DNA from 2 places in the Chromobacterium sp. genome. Region 2 is predicted to be linked to the other one. Evidence: riboswitches for the same ligand, from Rfam matches in the RefSeq annotation. Region 2 holds a riboswitch; the other holds the start of a gene.
The links. Region 2 has a riboswitch for glycine ahead of gcvT (glycine cleavage system aminomethyltransferase GcvT). Riboswitches for the same ligand answer to the same signal wherever they lie in the genome.

Region 1 (7,548 bases), on a different contig from region 2:
GGCCCTGGCCAAGGTGCTGCCGCAGCGCTTCGGCAAACCGGACCAGATCTACGCGCCATCCACCTCCAGCCAAGCCAGCGACCCGGCCGGCACCTTCAACTACATCCGGCCGCTGGCCACCATAGAACCCACCGCCATCTCCCAGGGCCTGCCGGTCAACACCAATTTTGAAACCGCGGCGATAGACGGCCTGCAACAGCAACTGATCGACCCGCTGCACCACGGCAAGCTGGTCTTCATCGCCTGGGAACACAAGCTGCTGCAAGTGATGGCCACCAACATCATGAACCAATACGCCGGCAAGAACGGCGGCAGCCAGGTGCCCAAATGGGACAAGAACGACTTCGACGGCCTCTTCATCCTCACCGTCGACTACAGCCACACCCCACCCAAGGCGAAATTCCGCCGCGAACAGCAAGGCCTGGACAAGCTGTCATCCACCTGCTGGCTGCCCTGAGCGCGCCCCATACTCCGCCCACCCATGCAAAACAGCCGGCCCCACAGGGAGCCGGCTGTCGCCATTGACGGTGCCGAGGATTACAGCGCCAGTTGGGCGATGGCCTCTTTAGCCGCGTGAATGGCGGTGGCGCGCTTGTCCTCGCCCATATTCACTGCTTCCGCGCGGACGAAAGCCACATCGTTCACGCCCAGGAAACCCATCACCGTCTTCAGGTAATCCTCCTGGAAATCCATCAGCCGGCCCTGCTCGGTGCTGTACACGCCGCCGCGCGAGGACACCACGATCACCTTCTTGCCGCCGGCCAGGCCCACCGGGCCGTTCTCGGTGTACTTGAAAGTGCGGCCGGTGGCGGCCACGCGGTCCACCCAGGCTTTCAGCTGCGACGGAATCGAGAAGTTGTACATCGGCGCGCCGATCACCACCACATCCGCCGCCAGGAATTCTTCAATCAGCTCATTGCTCAGCGCGGCTTCGCTGCGTTGGGTAGAGGTCCAGTCCGCCTCGGCGGTGAAGTTGGCGCCGATGATCTCGCCGGACAGGTGAGCGATGGGCTGGCTGGCCAGGTCACGGTAAGAGGTTTCCACATTGGCGTGGCGCTGACGCAGGGTGTCGGCGACAACGGCGCTCAGTTGGCGGGAAACCGAATTAGCGGCAAGGATGCTGGAATCGAGATGCAACAGTTTCATGATCGGGTCCTTCGTGTCTTGGTGGGGAAAGTGATTGCATGATAGTTTTCCGAACCAATCCGCACTAGACTGTGAAAATCGGAAACATTGTTCCATCAGTGAGACAATCATGCAGGACCTGAACGATCTGCTGTATTTCGCCAAAGTGGTTGAACATGGCGGCTTCATGGCCGCCGGCCGGGTGCTGGGCATCCCCAAATCCCGGCTGTCCCGCCGCGTGGCGGAGCTGGAACAGCGGCTGGGCGTGCGCCTGCTGCAAAGAACCACCCGCCGGCTGTCCTTGACCGAAATCGGCCAACAGTACTACCAGCATTGCCAGGCCATGCTGGAGGAGGCCGAAGCCGCCGATGAAGCCATCGCCCGCAGCAGCGCCGAGCCGCGCGGACTGATCAAGGTCAGCTGCCCGGAACTGCTGTCCAAGACCCTGCTGGCGCCGGCGCTGCCCCGCTTCATGGCCCGTCATCCGCTGCTGCGCGTGCAGCTGGACTCCAGCAACCGCCGCGTGGACCTGATAGAAGAAGGCGTGGACGTCGCCATCCGCGTGCGCAACGTGATAGAAGACAGCGCCAACCTGGTGGTGCGGCGGCTGGCCACCACCCAGACCTCGCTGGTGGCCAGCCCGGCGCTGCTGGCCGAACGCCCGGCGCCCAAGAGCCCAGCCGACATGGCCGGCTGGCCGGCGCTGACCATGAGCCGCCCGGACGGCCGTGGCCAATGGGCGCTGCTGGACCAGGCCGGCCATGCCTACACCATACAAATAGACAGCCCCCGGCTGATGACCGATGACCTCGTCGTGCTGCGCGACGCCGCCATCGCCGGCCTGGGCGTGGCCGCGCTGCCGGTGCTGGTCTGCCACGAAGCGCTGCAATCCGGCCAACTGGTGCGGCTGCTGCCGGACTACGACATCCCCTGGGGCATTCTGCACGCCGCCTTTCCCACCCGCCGCGGCCTGCTGCCGGCGGTGCGCGCCTTCATCGACTTCCTCACCACCGAGCTGATCCCGCCGGACCACCCGGTCTACCTGCTCACAAGCTGAGCGGCTGGCCTCAACCAACAGCCAGGCCTGTTGCAAACAACCGACGCTAGACGCCTCCGCGCGCCGAGCTCCGACCACTAGCTATTGCAATGCAACAAAAGCCAGGTAGAGTAGGCAGCTATCCGTCATACCAAGCAAAGAGGTGCCGTATGTGGTCGCAAACAGCTGTCTGGTCAAAACTCCTCTCCTCCAACCCCGTCGCCAGCTACTGGCGCGACGCCTGGGAGCGTTCCATCCTCTACTGGGACGTGCAGCATGACCGCGGCGCCGACTACCTGCGGCACGTGCAAAGCGGCAAACCGCCGGTACTGGTGTTCGACTACAAAATCATCCTGGACGGCCGCACCCTGCCGGACCCGGCCAACTACGCGCTCACCGCCATCCTGCCGCCGGCCGGCTGTCCAACCACCAACCCGGCGCTGCGCCCCTTCGTGGTGATAGACCCGCGCGCCGGCCACGGCCCCGGCATCGGCGGCTTCAAGATGGACAGCGAAATCGGCATCGCGCTGCAGCAGGGCCACCCCTGCTACTTCATCATGTTCTTCCCGCAACCGGTGCCCAGCCAGACCATAGAAAGCGTCAGCCGCGCCGAATACGTCTTCCTCAGCAAGGTCAACGAACTGCACCCGGACAGCGACGGCAAGCCCTTCGTCATCGGCAACTGCCAGGGCGGCTGGGCGCTGGCCATGCTCGCCTCCGCCGCGCCGGAACTGTTCGGCCCCATCCTGCTGGCCGGCACCCCACTGTCCTACTGGGCCGGCGTGGCCGGCAAAAACCCGATGCGCTACTCCGGCGGCATGCTGGGCGGCACCTGGACCGCCTCGCTGGCCGGCGATCTGGGCAACGGCAAATTCGACGGCGCCCACCTGGTCAACAACTTCGAAAAACTGGACCCGGCCAACACCCTGTGGAAGAAGCCCTACAATCTGTACGCCAAGGTGGACACCGAACGCGAACGCTACCTGGGCTTCGAACGCTGGTGGGGCGGCCACTACCTGCTGAACAAGCAGGAGATGGAATGGATCTCCCAGCAGCTCTTCGTGGGCAACCACCTGGTGGAAGGCAAGATCGTCAGCAGCGACCAGCACCGCGTGGACATGCGCAACATCCGCTCCCCCATCATCGTGTTCGCCTCCTGGGGCGACAACATCACCCCGCCGCAACAAGCGCTGAACTGGATACCGGACCTGTACGCCAGCGCCGACGACATCCGCGACAACGAACAAACCATCATCTACTGCCTGCACAACAAAGTGGGCCACCTGGGCATCTTCGTCTCCGCCGGCATCGCCAACCGCGAACACAGCGAATTCGCCAGCGCGCTGGACCTGATCGACGTGCTGGCCCCCGGCCTCTACGAAGCCGTCATTGAGGACGTGGCGCCCAACACCCCCGGCCAGGAATACATCCAGGGCCGCTACATCATCCGTTTCGAAGCGCGCGAAGTGGCCGACATCCTCGCGCTGGACGACGGCCGCGAAGACGAGCGCGCCTTCGAAGTGGTGCGCCGCGTCTCCGAAATCAACCAAGGCGTGTACGACCGCTTCGTCTCCCCCGCGCTGCAAACCCTCAGCAACGAAGCCAGCGCCCAATTGCTGCGCCAGCTCAACCCAGCGCGGCTGGAACGCACGCTGATCTCCCCGCTCAACCCCTGGCTAAGCTGGCTCAAGCCCGCTGCCGAATACGTGCGCGCCCACCGCCAGCCGGTGAGCGCGGACAACCCGCTGTGGCAGTTGCAGGAGCAATGGTCCGGCTGGATGGAGCAAGGCCTCAACCACTACCGCGACCTGCGCGACGCCGCCACCGAACACTGCTTCAAGGCCGTGTACGAATCGCCGTGGCTCGCCTCCGTCGTGGGCGTCCAGCCCGCGCGCGAAACCCGCGCCGCCCGCTGTGACAGCTGGGACAAGCAGGAACGCCTGCAGCTCAAGCGCCAAGTACTGGACCCCGCCTACGAAAGCGGCACCCTGGCCGATGGCTTCGTGCGCCTGCTCATCTACGTGGCGATTGGCCGCGGCATCATAGACGAGCGCCCGTTCAACGCCATCCGCCGCATCATGCGCGACATCCGCCATGAATACCCGATGACCCTGATGCAGCTGAAAGACATCGCCCGCAAGCAAGTCTTCCTGGTGCGGCTGGACGAAGCCCGCGCGCTGGCCGGCCTGCCCAAGCTGCTGCCGCAAGAACACCTGCGCCGTCAGGCCTGGCAACTGGCGCGCGAACTGCTGGCGCTCAGCGGCGACATCGTCCCGGAACAACAACAACGGCTGGACCAAGTGGCCCACATGCTGCAACTGGACGTCCACGCCCCGGCGCCGGCCATCCTGCCGCCCGCCGAGCCCCCTGTGGCAACAGCCGTGGCCGCTCCGGCCCCCACTGCCAAGGCCAGCGCGCCCGCCAAGAAAGCCGCCGCGCCACGCAAGGCAGCCGTCAAAGCGCCAGCCAAACCCACGGCCAAGACCGACACCGCCGCCAAACCCGCTCCGGCGGCCAAGCCCGCGGTCAGCAAAGCCGCGGCTGGCAAGCCCGCCACGGTCAAAACCGCCAAAGCGCCCGCCGCCAAAACCCCGGCCACACGCAAACCCGCCGCCGGCAACGGCGCCAGCAAACCCAAAACACCGGGCAACTGAGCACCGCCAAGCGTCCAAATGCCCGGACGGTTAACGCCGTCCGGGCATTTTTCATCCCGATGGCGCACTGCAACATTTTTGCTGCCGCCCATCGGTACAGTCGTTGACTGAACAATACAGCAAACGCTAATATCCTTATCTGCTGCGGGAGAGAGGGGCTAACGCCCCCGCCGAAGACGCAAACTCCCATAATCGCTCAGGCAACAGTACCGCAGCCCATGGATATCAGCCGATTGGAGAGAGGCCCTAAGCGCCCGTTCATCATCTGCTACGCTTCAGCGACAGCGCGTCAAAACCGCTTGGCTTCGCTGCCTGCTCGCCAGATTACGTGACCGGCCCTTAGCCGCCCACCGAAGGGGCAAGTGACATCCGGCAAGGCCCGCACACAGGCCGTGCCCGTCATCTAACTCTCAGGTAAAAGGACAAGGGGAGAGGCAATGCCGGCAGCGTCGCGCCCATGCGCGGCCCGTCGGCCGTGCTCAGAACGTGCTCACGATCTCGCGAGCAAGGACGAGACAAGGCGAAAACAGCTGAGAAAGCGGAATGTACAAGTGGTACATGAGCATTTCGAAGATGTTTTCAACGCCGTATCGTCGCAGCGCAGCAGATCGTGCACCAGCTCTCAAGGAAAACCCGTGTTCGAAACTCTTGCCCAGGCTGTGCGCCACCTGGCATGGCCCGCCCATTGCCAACCCCTTTTCCCACCCGGCTTCGCCGCGCATCTCGGCGCCAGCCTGTTTGACCACTGCGACTACATGCTTACCCTGATCTACCTGATCGCCATCACCGCGGAAGCGATGACTGGCGCGCTCGCGGCCGGCCGCCGCAATATGGACATCTTCGGCGTTACCGTCATCGCCTTCCTCACCGCCCTGGGCGGCGGCACCGTGCGCGACATCGTGCTGGGCCGCTACCCGATAGGCTGGACCCAGCACCCGGAATACGTCGGCCTGGTGATTGCCGGCGGCCTGGCCGCCGTGCTGGTGGCCCGCTATATGAAACGCCTGAGCCGCGTGTTCCTGGTGCTGGACGCGCTGGGCCTGATCGCCTTCACCATCATAGGCTGCGGCGTGGCCCAATCCATGGGCTACCACCCGGTGGTGGTGGTGATGGCCGGCATGATCACCGGCATTGCCGGCGGCATCCTGCGCGACGTGCTGTGCAACCGCGTGCCGGTAGTGTTCCGCCAGGAACTGTATGCCAGCGTCTCCTTCGCCGTGGCCCTGCTCTACCTGGGCCTGATCAAACTGGGCGTGCCGCATGATCTCAACGTGCTGGCCAGCTTCGCCGTCGGCCTCACCATCCGCCTGGCCGCCATCTGGCGCGAATGGCGGCTGCCAGTCTTCATGTACCGGCACGATCTGCACTAACTAAGCGCATCTGTTTACCGCTGTCGGCATCAGGCTTGAATCCCCGCCAGCAGCAGGAACAAGGCCGCCTGACTGGACACGCCCAGCTTGGCGTACAGATGGCGGCGGTGTACCTTGGCGGTTTCCAGCGAAATAGCCAACTCTCGCGCCACGCCCTTGGTGGAGTGGCCGCCGAGTATCAGCAGCGCCACCTCCACCTCCCGCTTGGTCAACGGCGAGGAGCCCTGCGCACGCAGCGCCTCCTCCAGCTGCCGGCGGCTCTGCCTGCCCGCGTTAGCCGCCGGCTGGCGCAGCCCTTCGTCCATACGCGCGGCCAGCCGCGACAAGGGCAATAGCCAGGGGGCGAACAGATTGCAAACGCCCAGTTCCTGCTCGCTGAAGCGGCGTTTGCTGCCCAGCGACAGAGACAGCACGCCCTCCGGCAACACTTGCAGAAACTGGATTTCATCCGCCACCACATTGCGCGAAAAGTAACGGCGGAAGTACTCCGTCTCCCGGAAACGGTCCGGCGCCACCTCGTCCAGCCGGTACACGCCGGCGGCCGGGCGCTTCAGCGCAAAACCGTAAAACGGGTCCAGCAGATACAGGCCGCGCCGGTAGTCGGCGAACAAATCGTCGGCGGCGTAATTGGCCGCGTGATCGGCCAGCACCCACGGCGGCGCCTCCTGGCGAAACAGCACCGCCACCCAGGTATCGAAACTCAGGCGTTCCCGTAGAAACGCTGCCAACCCTTGCCAAAAGGCCGCGTTGTCGACGCCATCCAACAAACGCCCCAATTGCTGGTGAAACACCAGATCCGCCACATTCAGCTGCATGCCAGCTACCCCGATCAGGTTAGTCCCGCCTTCCGCTCTAACGCTTTCGCGTGATGTCCGCCGCCAAGGGGACTGACTAGTATGGCTCCAGCCTGCGCGACAAGACCAGCCGTGATGTGAGCGCTTCCCCCACCCCGTCGCGCAGCCTGAACAGGAGTGATCGCCATGCCCACGCAGGATCTGTCCTACTGGCAAGGCTGCGCCGCCGATTTGCGCCCGCCTTGCCTCGCCTTCATCAACGGCCGCTTCGTGCCCGCCGCCGACCAGCGCACCTTCACCGACATCAGCCCCATCCATGGCCGGCCCCTGGCCGAGATCGCCCGCTGCGGCGAGGCCGATGTCGAACGGGCGGCGCGGGCCGCCCGCGCCAGCTTCGAATCCGGCGTCTGGTCGCGCTGTCACCCGCGCCAGCGCAAGACCGTGCTGCAAAAACTGGCGGTGCTGATCCGCCGGCATGGCGACGAACTGGCGCAGCTGGACTGCCTGGACATCGGCAAGCCCATTGCCGATGCGCTCCATATCGATGTGCCGGGCGCCGCCGGCGTGTT
Region 2 (7,548 bases):
GTCAACGATATTCGTCGGCCGCTGCGCGGCCAGCCCGGCCTGTCGGCTCAGGCGAAAACTTTCTTGCCATTGCGCACGAACGGCATTTTGACGACGCGCACCTCGGTCAGCGTGCCGCGCAGGTCCACCAGCGCCTTGTCGCCGATGCCGGCCGGCACCCGCGCGATGGCGATCGAATGCTTGAGGGTGGGCGAGAAAGTGCCGCTGGTGATCACGCCTTCACCGACGCCTTCCACCACCACTTTCAGGCCTTCGCGCAACACGCCGCGCCCCTCCAGCACCAGGCCGACCTGCTTGCTCTGCACGCCGGCCGCCTTCTGCGCTTCCAGCGCCTTGCGGCCGATGAAGTCGCGCTCGGCCGGCTCCCAGGCGATGGTCCAAGCCATGCCGGCTTCCAGCGGAGAAACGGTTTCATCCATATCGTGGCCGTAGAGATTCATGCCGGCCTCCAGGCGCAGGGTGTCGCGCGCGCCCAGGCCTATCGGCGCCACGCCGGCGGCTTGCAGTTGCTGGAAGAAGGCCGCGGCTTCGTCACCTGGCAGCATCACTTCCAGGCCGTCTTCGCCGGTGTAGCCGGTGCGGGCATAGAACCAGTCGCCGACGGGCTGACCCTGGAACGGTTTCAAAGCTTGGATGACGGCGGCCAGCTCGGGCTTGACCGCGCAGACCTTGGCGATCGCCTGCGGGCCTTGCACCGCCAGGATGGCCAGGTCGCGACGCGGCTTGATCTCTACATTGAAGTCGCCCTTGTGGCGCGCCATCCAGGCCAGATCCTTGTCGGTGGTACCGGCGTTGATCACCATGCGGTAACCATAGGAGGTCAGGTAGACGATCAGGTCGTCGACCACGGTGCCTTCGGGAGTGAGCATGCCGGAATACAGAGCCTTGCCCTCGAAGCCGAGCTTGGCCACATCGTTGGCGATCAAGCGCTGCAGCCAGGCCTTGGCGTCCGGGCCGCTGATGTCCAGCACCGTCATGTGGGACACGTCGAACATGCCGGCGTCGCTGCGCACGATCTCGTGCTCTTTGAGCTGGGAGCCGTAGTGAATGGGCATTTCCCAGCCGGCGAAGTCGACGATCTTGGCGCCAGCGGCGACATGGGCATCAAATAGGGGGGTGCGTTTCAGGGCCGTCATCGGTGCATCCTTAGCAAAAGCGTGTAGTGTTGCTCTATTCCCTACACCCCTCTGTCCCTGCACCTGAGATTTTCCGGCCTTGCGGCCGTTAGCCCCTTCGGTGGGCATCCGTTGGATGCCGCTCTCCAGATTCGGCAAGCTGGCTGCGGCCAGCTCGATGATGCAGTCCTTTTGCCTGAGCGATTGCGGGTGCGCTTGCGCCTTCGGCGGTGGCGCGGCGGCCACTCTCTCCTGCATGACGTGCCAGATTATGGTTGCTGTGCCAGGGCTTGGCAAGCCGTGTTTATCTTCAGCTTAAACAAGGACTTGAAATGTTCTTAATCGCAAAACACTGAACATCAATAGCTTCGTTTAATACCGATTTCGAACATATTATTTTCATTATTGATCACAAAATCGACAGCGCCACCATGAAACTCACGCAGGACGTAAGATGACATCCATCTTATCGAACCAACACCGCTACCCGGAATGGAAAGGAAACCACGATGCGAAAACTGATCAACGACCCACGTCAGGTGGCGCGGGAAATGCTGGAAGGCCTGGCCGACACTCTGCCCGGCCTGGCGCTGCTGGAGGAAGAAAACGTGCTGCTGCGGGCGGACTTCCCGATCGGCGGCCTGCGCGACAAGGTGGCGCTCATTTCCGGCGGCGGCAGCGGCCATGAGCCGGCTCACGCCGGCTATATCGGCCACGGCATGCTGGACGCCGCCGCGGTGGGCGATGTGTTCACCTCGCCCAGCGTCGACACCGTGCTGGCGGCGATCCGCGCCGTCGCCGGCCCCAAGGGCGTGCTGCTGATCATCAAGAACTACACCGGCGATCGGCTCAACTTCGGCCTGGCGGCGGAGCTGGCCCGCGCCGAGGGCATCGCGGTGGACAGCGTGGTGGTGGCCGATGACGTGGCGCTGCGCGACACGGTGGAACCGGCGCGCCGACGCGGCATCGCCGGCACGGTGCTGGTGCACAAGATCGCCGGCGCGGCGGCGGCGGCCGGCGCCGATCTGGCCGAGGTCGCCGCCGCCGCGCGGCAGGCGGCGGAACAGGTGGCCACCATGGGCGTGGGCCTGGGCGCCTGCACCGTGCCGGCCACCGGCCGCCCCGGCTTTCAACTGGACAGCGGAGAGGCGGAACTGGGCCTGGGCATACACGGCGAGGCCGGCGTGCGGCGCGTGGCGACGCCATCGGCCGCCGATTTGTGCGCAACCTTGCTGGACGCCATCCTGCAAGACCGCGGCTGGCTCCCGGGACAGCGGGTGGCGCTGCTGGTCAACGGCCTGGGCGGCACGCCGCCGATGGAGCTCGCCATCGTCGCCCGCGCGGCGCTGGCTCATCTGCGTCTGCGCGGCCTCCTGGTGGAGCGCGCTTGGAGCGGCAACTTCATGACCGCGCTGGAAATGCCTGGCTGCTCGCTATCGCTGCTGGCGCTGGATGATCAGCGTTTGAGCTGGCTGGACCAAGCCACCCTGGCGCCGGCCTGGCCCGGCGCCGGCCGCATCCCTGCGCAACGCCAGCTGCGCGCGACGGCAGCCAGCGCCGCCGAAGCACCGCCGCAAGGGCCAGCCCTGCCCGGCTTGCGCCGCGCCGCCTTGGCCGCCGCCGCCGCGCTGGATGCCGCCGAACCCCTGCTCACCGAACTGGATGCGGCCTGCGGCGATGGCGACCTGGGCATCAGCATGCAACGCGGCGCCGCGTCGATCCGCGCCTTGCCCGACGCGGCCTGGAGCGCGCCCGACATCGCCTTGCGCGCGGTGGGCCAGGCCTTGCGCCAGGCGATAGCCGGTAGTTCCGGTCCGTTCTACTCCACGGCCTTGCTGCGCGCGGCGCGACGACTGGAAACGGTGCCGGCGCCCGGAGCACGCGACTGGGCCGCGGCCTTCAAGGACGGCGTTGCCGCCATCGCGGAACTGGGCGGCGCGCAAGTGGGCGACCGCACCATGCTGGACGCCTTGTCGCCAGCCGCCGATGCGTTCAGCACCGCTCTGGAGGCCGGCCATCCCCCCGCCGAGGCCTGGCGCGCGGCGCTGGAGGCGGCTGAGCATGGCTGCGCCGCCACCGCCGCGATGCGGCCGCGCCTGGGCCGCGCCAGTTACCTGGGCGAGCGGACGCTGGGCGTGCCCGATGCCGGCGCCAGCGCCGCGCTGGTCTGGCTGAAAGTCTTGGCCGGCTAAGAAGCCGGTTCAAAGTCTCGCGAGCAAGAGCGAGACAAGGCGAAAACGAGCGACAAAGCGGAACGTACAAACGGTAATGAGTGTTTTCAACGCCGTATCGCCGACGCGCAGCAGATCCTAAGTCCGATGCGGACCGCCGCGCTCTCCTGGGCGCGGCGGCCCGCGTCAATCAAGCGTGCTTGAGCAGCGCCGCCGCTTCCGCTTCCATCGACGGATAGATCCAGTCCCTGCCCACCGCCTGCGCCCACAAGCAGTCGCCCAGATCGTAGTGCCACCATTCCTCGCGGTAATTGCTGAAGCCGGCCTGCTTCAACAAATTGAACAACACGCGGCGGTTGTGGCGCACTCTCAGCCAGCGCTCAGACGAGAAACCATGTACCGGATCCGGCTCCGCCTCGAAGAAATCGCTGCGCGACGCCGGCTCCGCCGCGTCGAAACCGGTGCCGAAATCGCACATCTCACCCGTGTCCAGCCGGCAGATGGCCAGATCAATCGCGCCTCCAGAGTTATGCGGCAGCACCGCGAAGCGGGCGGTGTCATCGGGGTGGGCGGCGAACATGCGCGCCTGACGCTCCACCGCCGCCGCGTCCCAGTCCGGATGCGCGGCGCCCACATCGGCCAGCACCATCTGGAACAGATCGGCCTGGGTTTCGCGGCTGCGATAAGCATCGAACAGCTGCAGTCCGTAGCCCGGCGCCAAGCGTGCCGCGGCCTCGCGCAAGCGGCGCGCGACGAACTCCCGCGCCAGCATCGGCTCGGCGCAACCCTTGCGGCCGGCGCGGTGATAACTGTTTTCCGGCAGCAGCCCATCTGCGCGCAACAGCGCGCAAGGCACGCTTTGCTCACGCATCCGCGCCAGTGTCGCGGCATCCGGCGCGGCATAGTTGAAGTCGATGGCGGTGAGCAGATCGGCGGCGGCGCTAATCTTCATGGTATGGATTCCTCCCGGAGCAAAGCGTCTTAGTAAGCCATTTGCGGTCGGCATAGGCAAGCATCCGGCCTCATGACGAAAAACCGACGGACATGAAAAACGCGGCGCCAGGCCGCGTGGTTCAAATCAACGCCCCATGCGCTCAAGACGGATCGGCGTAGCGCTCCTTCACCTGCCAAACATAGACCGGCAGGCCCAGCAGCAGCAGAATCATGCCCCACATCACGATGTCGGCGCCGGAACCATACAAGGCCCATACCGAGTAGGCGAAACCGACGCCGGCGAAGCACAGCGGCGCCAGGAAGTCCTTGCGCTGGAATTGCTGCGGTCGCATCAGCATGATGGCGAGCAAGGCCATCGAACAGAAGGCGTAAGGCAGCAAGGTGGTGGCGGTGGCCAGCAGGATGATGAATTCGAAAATCTTGACGCCACCGTCGCCGCCCGCGTACTTCATCGCCATCAGCACCGTCACCAGCCCGCTGGACAGCAGCAGGCCGAAGATGGGCACGCCCTCGCGATTCATCTTCGCGAAACGGCGCGGGAACAGTCCGTCGTGCGCGGCGGCGGCCGGCACATGGGCCTGCATCAGGCTCCAGCCATTGAGCGCGCCGAAGCAGGACACGATGGCGCCGAAGCCGACCAGGTAATAACCCCAATCGCCCCACATCAACCGCGCGGCGTCGGCGAACGGCGCTTGCGAGGCGGCCAGCAGCGCCGGCGGCATCAGGCCCATCAGCGATACCGTGGACAGGATGTACAACACGGTGGCGATCAGGGTGCCCAGCACCGTCGCGCGCGGGATGTTCTTCTCCGGCTCGATCACGTCACCGGCCGGCACCGACGCCGACTCCAGCCCCAGGAAGGCCCACAAGGTCAGCGCCATGGTGGCGGACACCGAGCTGAGCAAAGGCTTGCCGTGCGGATTGAACACGATGTTATCGGCTTGCAGATGGAAAAAGCCGATAAAGGTCACCGCCGCCAAAGGCAATAGCTTCAACAGCGTGGTCACCACCGCCACCAGGCCGGAACTGCGCGCGCCGCGACTGTTGATCCAGGTGACGATCCAGATCAGGCTGATGGCGAAGGCGCCGGCCAGCAGATTGTCATGCCCCAAGGCCGGGATGAACACCTGCATATAGCTGGTAGCGGCCACCGCCAGCGCGGCATTGCCGGCCCATAGCGCTATCCAGTAGCCCCAGGCGATCCAGAAGCCGGCGAAGCCGCCGAAGGCTTCGTGTATATAAGCGTAAGGTCCGCCCTCCTTTGGCAGGATGGCCGCCAGCCGCGCGAACACCAAGGCCAGGCAGATCGCGCCGGCGGCGGTGAGCAACCAGCCTATCATCGACACGCCGCCGAACGGCGCCAAGGAGGCAGGCAATAAAAACACGCCGGAACCTATCATATTGCCCACGACCAGGGCGGTGCACATCCACACGCCCAACGCCCGCTTCTTGGTGTTGCTGTCTACATTGTCATTGCTCAAGGCTTGGTCTCCATCGGGCCTGCCGATTGCGGACGCCGCTCATCGCGGCCGCTCCGCGCTGTCATGGTGCATGGCATGCGCGCGCTGACTGAAATAGGCCTGACCGGCTCTGTTCCAGTACGGATTAAGTCCGTAGAAAAAGCGCCCATGATAGTGGCGCGGCGCGGCGAGCCGGGCATGCTTTCTACGGAGCGCTTGACCGGGGTCAACAGAAACGGCGGTTGGCACCAGCGCGCATGCGCGAAAAAAGGCGGCATTAGAACACAAATTCAACATAAAAACAGGTCGCATTTGTGTTTTTTTTTCGCGGCACGGCGCGGATGGACTGCCTCCGCCAAGCCTGAGGCGGCAGGACTCACGCAAATGCCAATATAGGAGAAAAACTCAAGCCCGCGGTATCAGGCGTCGATGGTGATCGGCCCCGCCGGCACGCGGTCCAGCGACCAACTGGCGCGCGCCCATGCCCACAACTCGGCCAGGCTGCCACAGTCCGGCGGCGGCGCGTGGCCCAGGCGGCTCAAGGCTAGCCGCAGTTCCGCGGCGGCGGCGGCGGCGGAAATCGCCGGCGCCAGCGTCTGCTTGGACAGTTTTTCCCCGGCGGCATTGACCAGCACCGGCAGATGGCAATAAGCGGGGGTGGGCACGCCCAGCGCTTGTTGCACCGCGATCTGGCGCGGCGTGGACACCAGCAGGTCGGCGCCGCGCACCACGTCGGAAACACCTTGCTCGGCGTCATCCACCACCACCGCCAGCTGATACGCCCACAAGCCATCGGCGCGCAGCAACACGAAATCGCCGATGTCACGCGCCAGGTTCTGGCTGTATACGCCCTGCAGACGGTCTTGCAGCGAGGTCTCCCCGTCGGCCAAGCGCAAGCGCCAGGCGCGCCCCCCTTGCTCCGGGGAGCGCTGCCGACACAAACCGGGATAGACGTAGCCGTCCAGGCCACGTCGCGCCAGCGCGGCGATGTCCTTGCGCGTGCAATTGCACGGATAAGCGTGGCCGGAGGCGATCAGCCGCTCCAGCGCATGCCGGTACAGCGCGTGGCGACCGCTCTGGTACGCCACCTCGCCATCCCATTCGAAGCCGAAAGCGTCCAGAGTCCGCAGGATATGATCCGCGGCGCCGGCCATTTCCCGCGGCGGGTCCAGGTCCTCCATCCGCAGCAGCCATTCGCCGCCGCGCGCGCGCGCCTCCAGATAGCTGCCTACGGCGGTACACAGGGAACCGGCATGCAACAGGCCGGTGGGACTGGGGGCGAAACGCCCGCGATAAGTGGCAAAGGTCATGACGGCGATGTGAATTTGCGGCGGACAGGGCTTGCGCAGGGAATTTCTGGCTAATAATGTTGACTGATACGCTCACCAATCATCACCCGGCCGCCAGAGCTTGCGGCGGCCCGTTTCGACGACAAGGAGCCGGACATGGCCTACGTTGTAACCGATGCCTGCATCAAATGCAAATACACTGACTGCGTCGATGTCTGCCCGGTGGACTGCTTTCACGAAGGCCCCAATTTCCTGGCGATAGACCCGGAAGAATGCATAGATTGCACGCTATGCGTGGCGGAATGCCCGGTGAACGCGATTTACGCCGAGGACGACGTGCCGCCGGGCCAGGAAGGTTTCATCGCGCTGAACGCCGAACTATCCCGGATCTGGCCCACCATCACCGAGAAGAAGGACCCGCTGCCGGAGCATGAGGACTGGGCCGAGCTTGAGGGCAAGCTGCAACACCTGGAGCGCTGAGCATCCGCTCGCGCTCCGCTGCGCGTCGTGAGGCGGACACGGTGAGCACAGCTTCGAAATGCTCATGTGCCGCCTTCCT

Region 1: it holds a riboswitch for glycine, as region 2 does, so the genes downstream of both, ACE3QM_RS20020 (trimeric intracellular cation channel family protein) here and gcvT (glycine cleavage system aminomethyltransferase GcvT) in region 2, are expected to answer to the same signal.

Annotation. Positions count from the first base shown of each region.
Region 1 covers NZ_JAYSGF010000049.1:3,150-10,697, reverse strand. Annotated here, with positions in the region: gene ACE3QM_RS20040 (hypothetical protein) at 1-457, shown strand, start outside; gene ACE3QM_RS20035 (FMN-dependent NADH-azoreductase) at 538-1,146, opposite strand; gene ACE3QM_RS20030 (LysR substrate-binding domain-containing protein) at 1,256-2,182, shown strand; gene ACE3QM_RS20025 (DUF3141 domain-containing protein) at 2,332-4,815, shown strand; glycine riboswitch at 4,951-5,037, shown strand; glycine riboswitch at 5,039-5,251, shown strand; gene ACE3QM_RS20020 (trimeric intracellular cation channel family protein) at 5,451-6,185, shown strand; gene ACE3QM_RS20015 (LuxR C-terminal-related transcriptional regulator) at 6,215-7,000, opposite strand; gene ACE3QM_RS20010 (aldehyde dehydrogenase) at 7,166-7,548, shown strand, end outside.
Region 2 covers NZ_JAYSGF010000014.1:21,501-29,048, reverse strand. Annotated here, with positions in the region: gene gcvT (glycine cleavage system aminomethyltransferase GcvT) at 48-1,136, opposite strand; glycine riboswitch at 1,178-1,275, opposite strand; glycine riboswitch at 1,290-1,380, opposite strand; gene ACE3QM_RS09695 (dihydroxyacetone kinase family protein) at 1,625-3,307, shown strand; gene ACE3QM_RS09690 (M15 family metallopeptidase) at 3,477-4,238, opposite strand; gene ACE3QM_RS09685 (amino acid permease) at 4,381-5,721, opposite strand; gene gluQRS (tRNA glutamyl-Q(34) synthetase GluQRS) at 6,120-7,010, opposite strand; gene fdxA (ferredoxin FdxA) at 7,146-7,469, shown strand.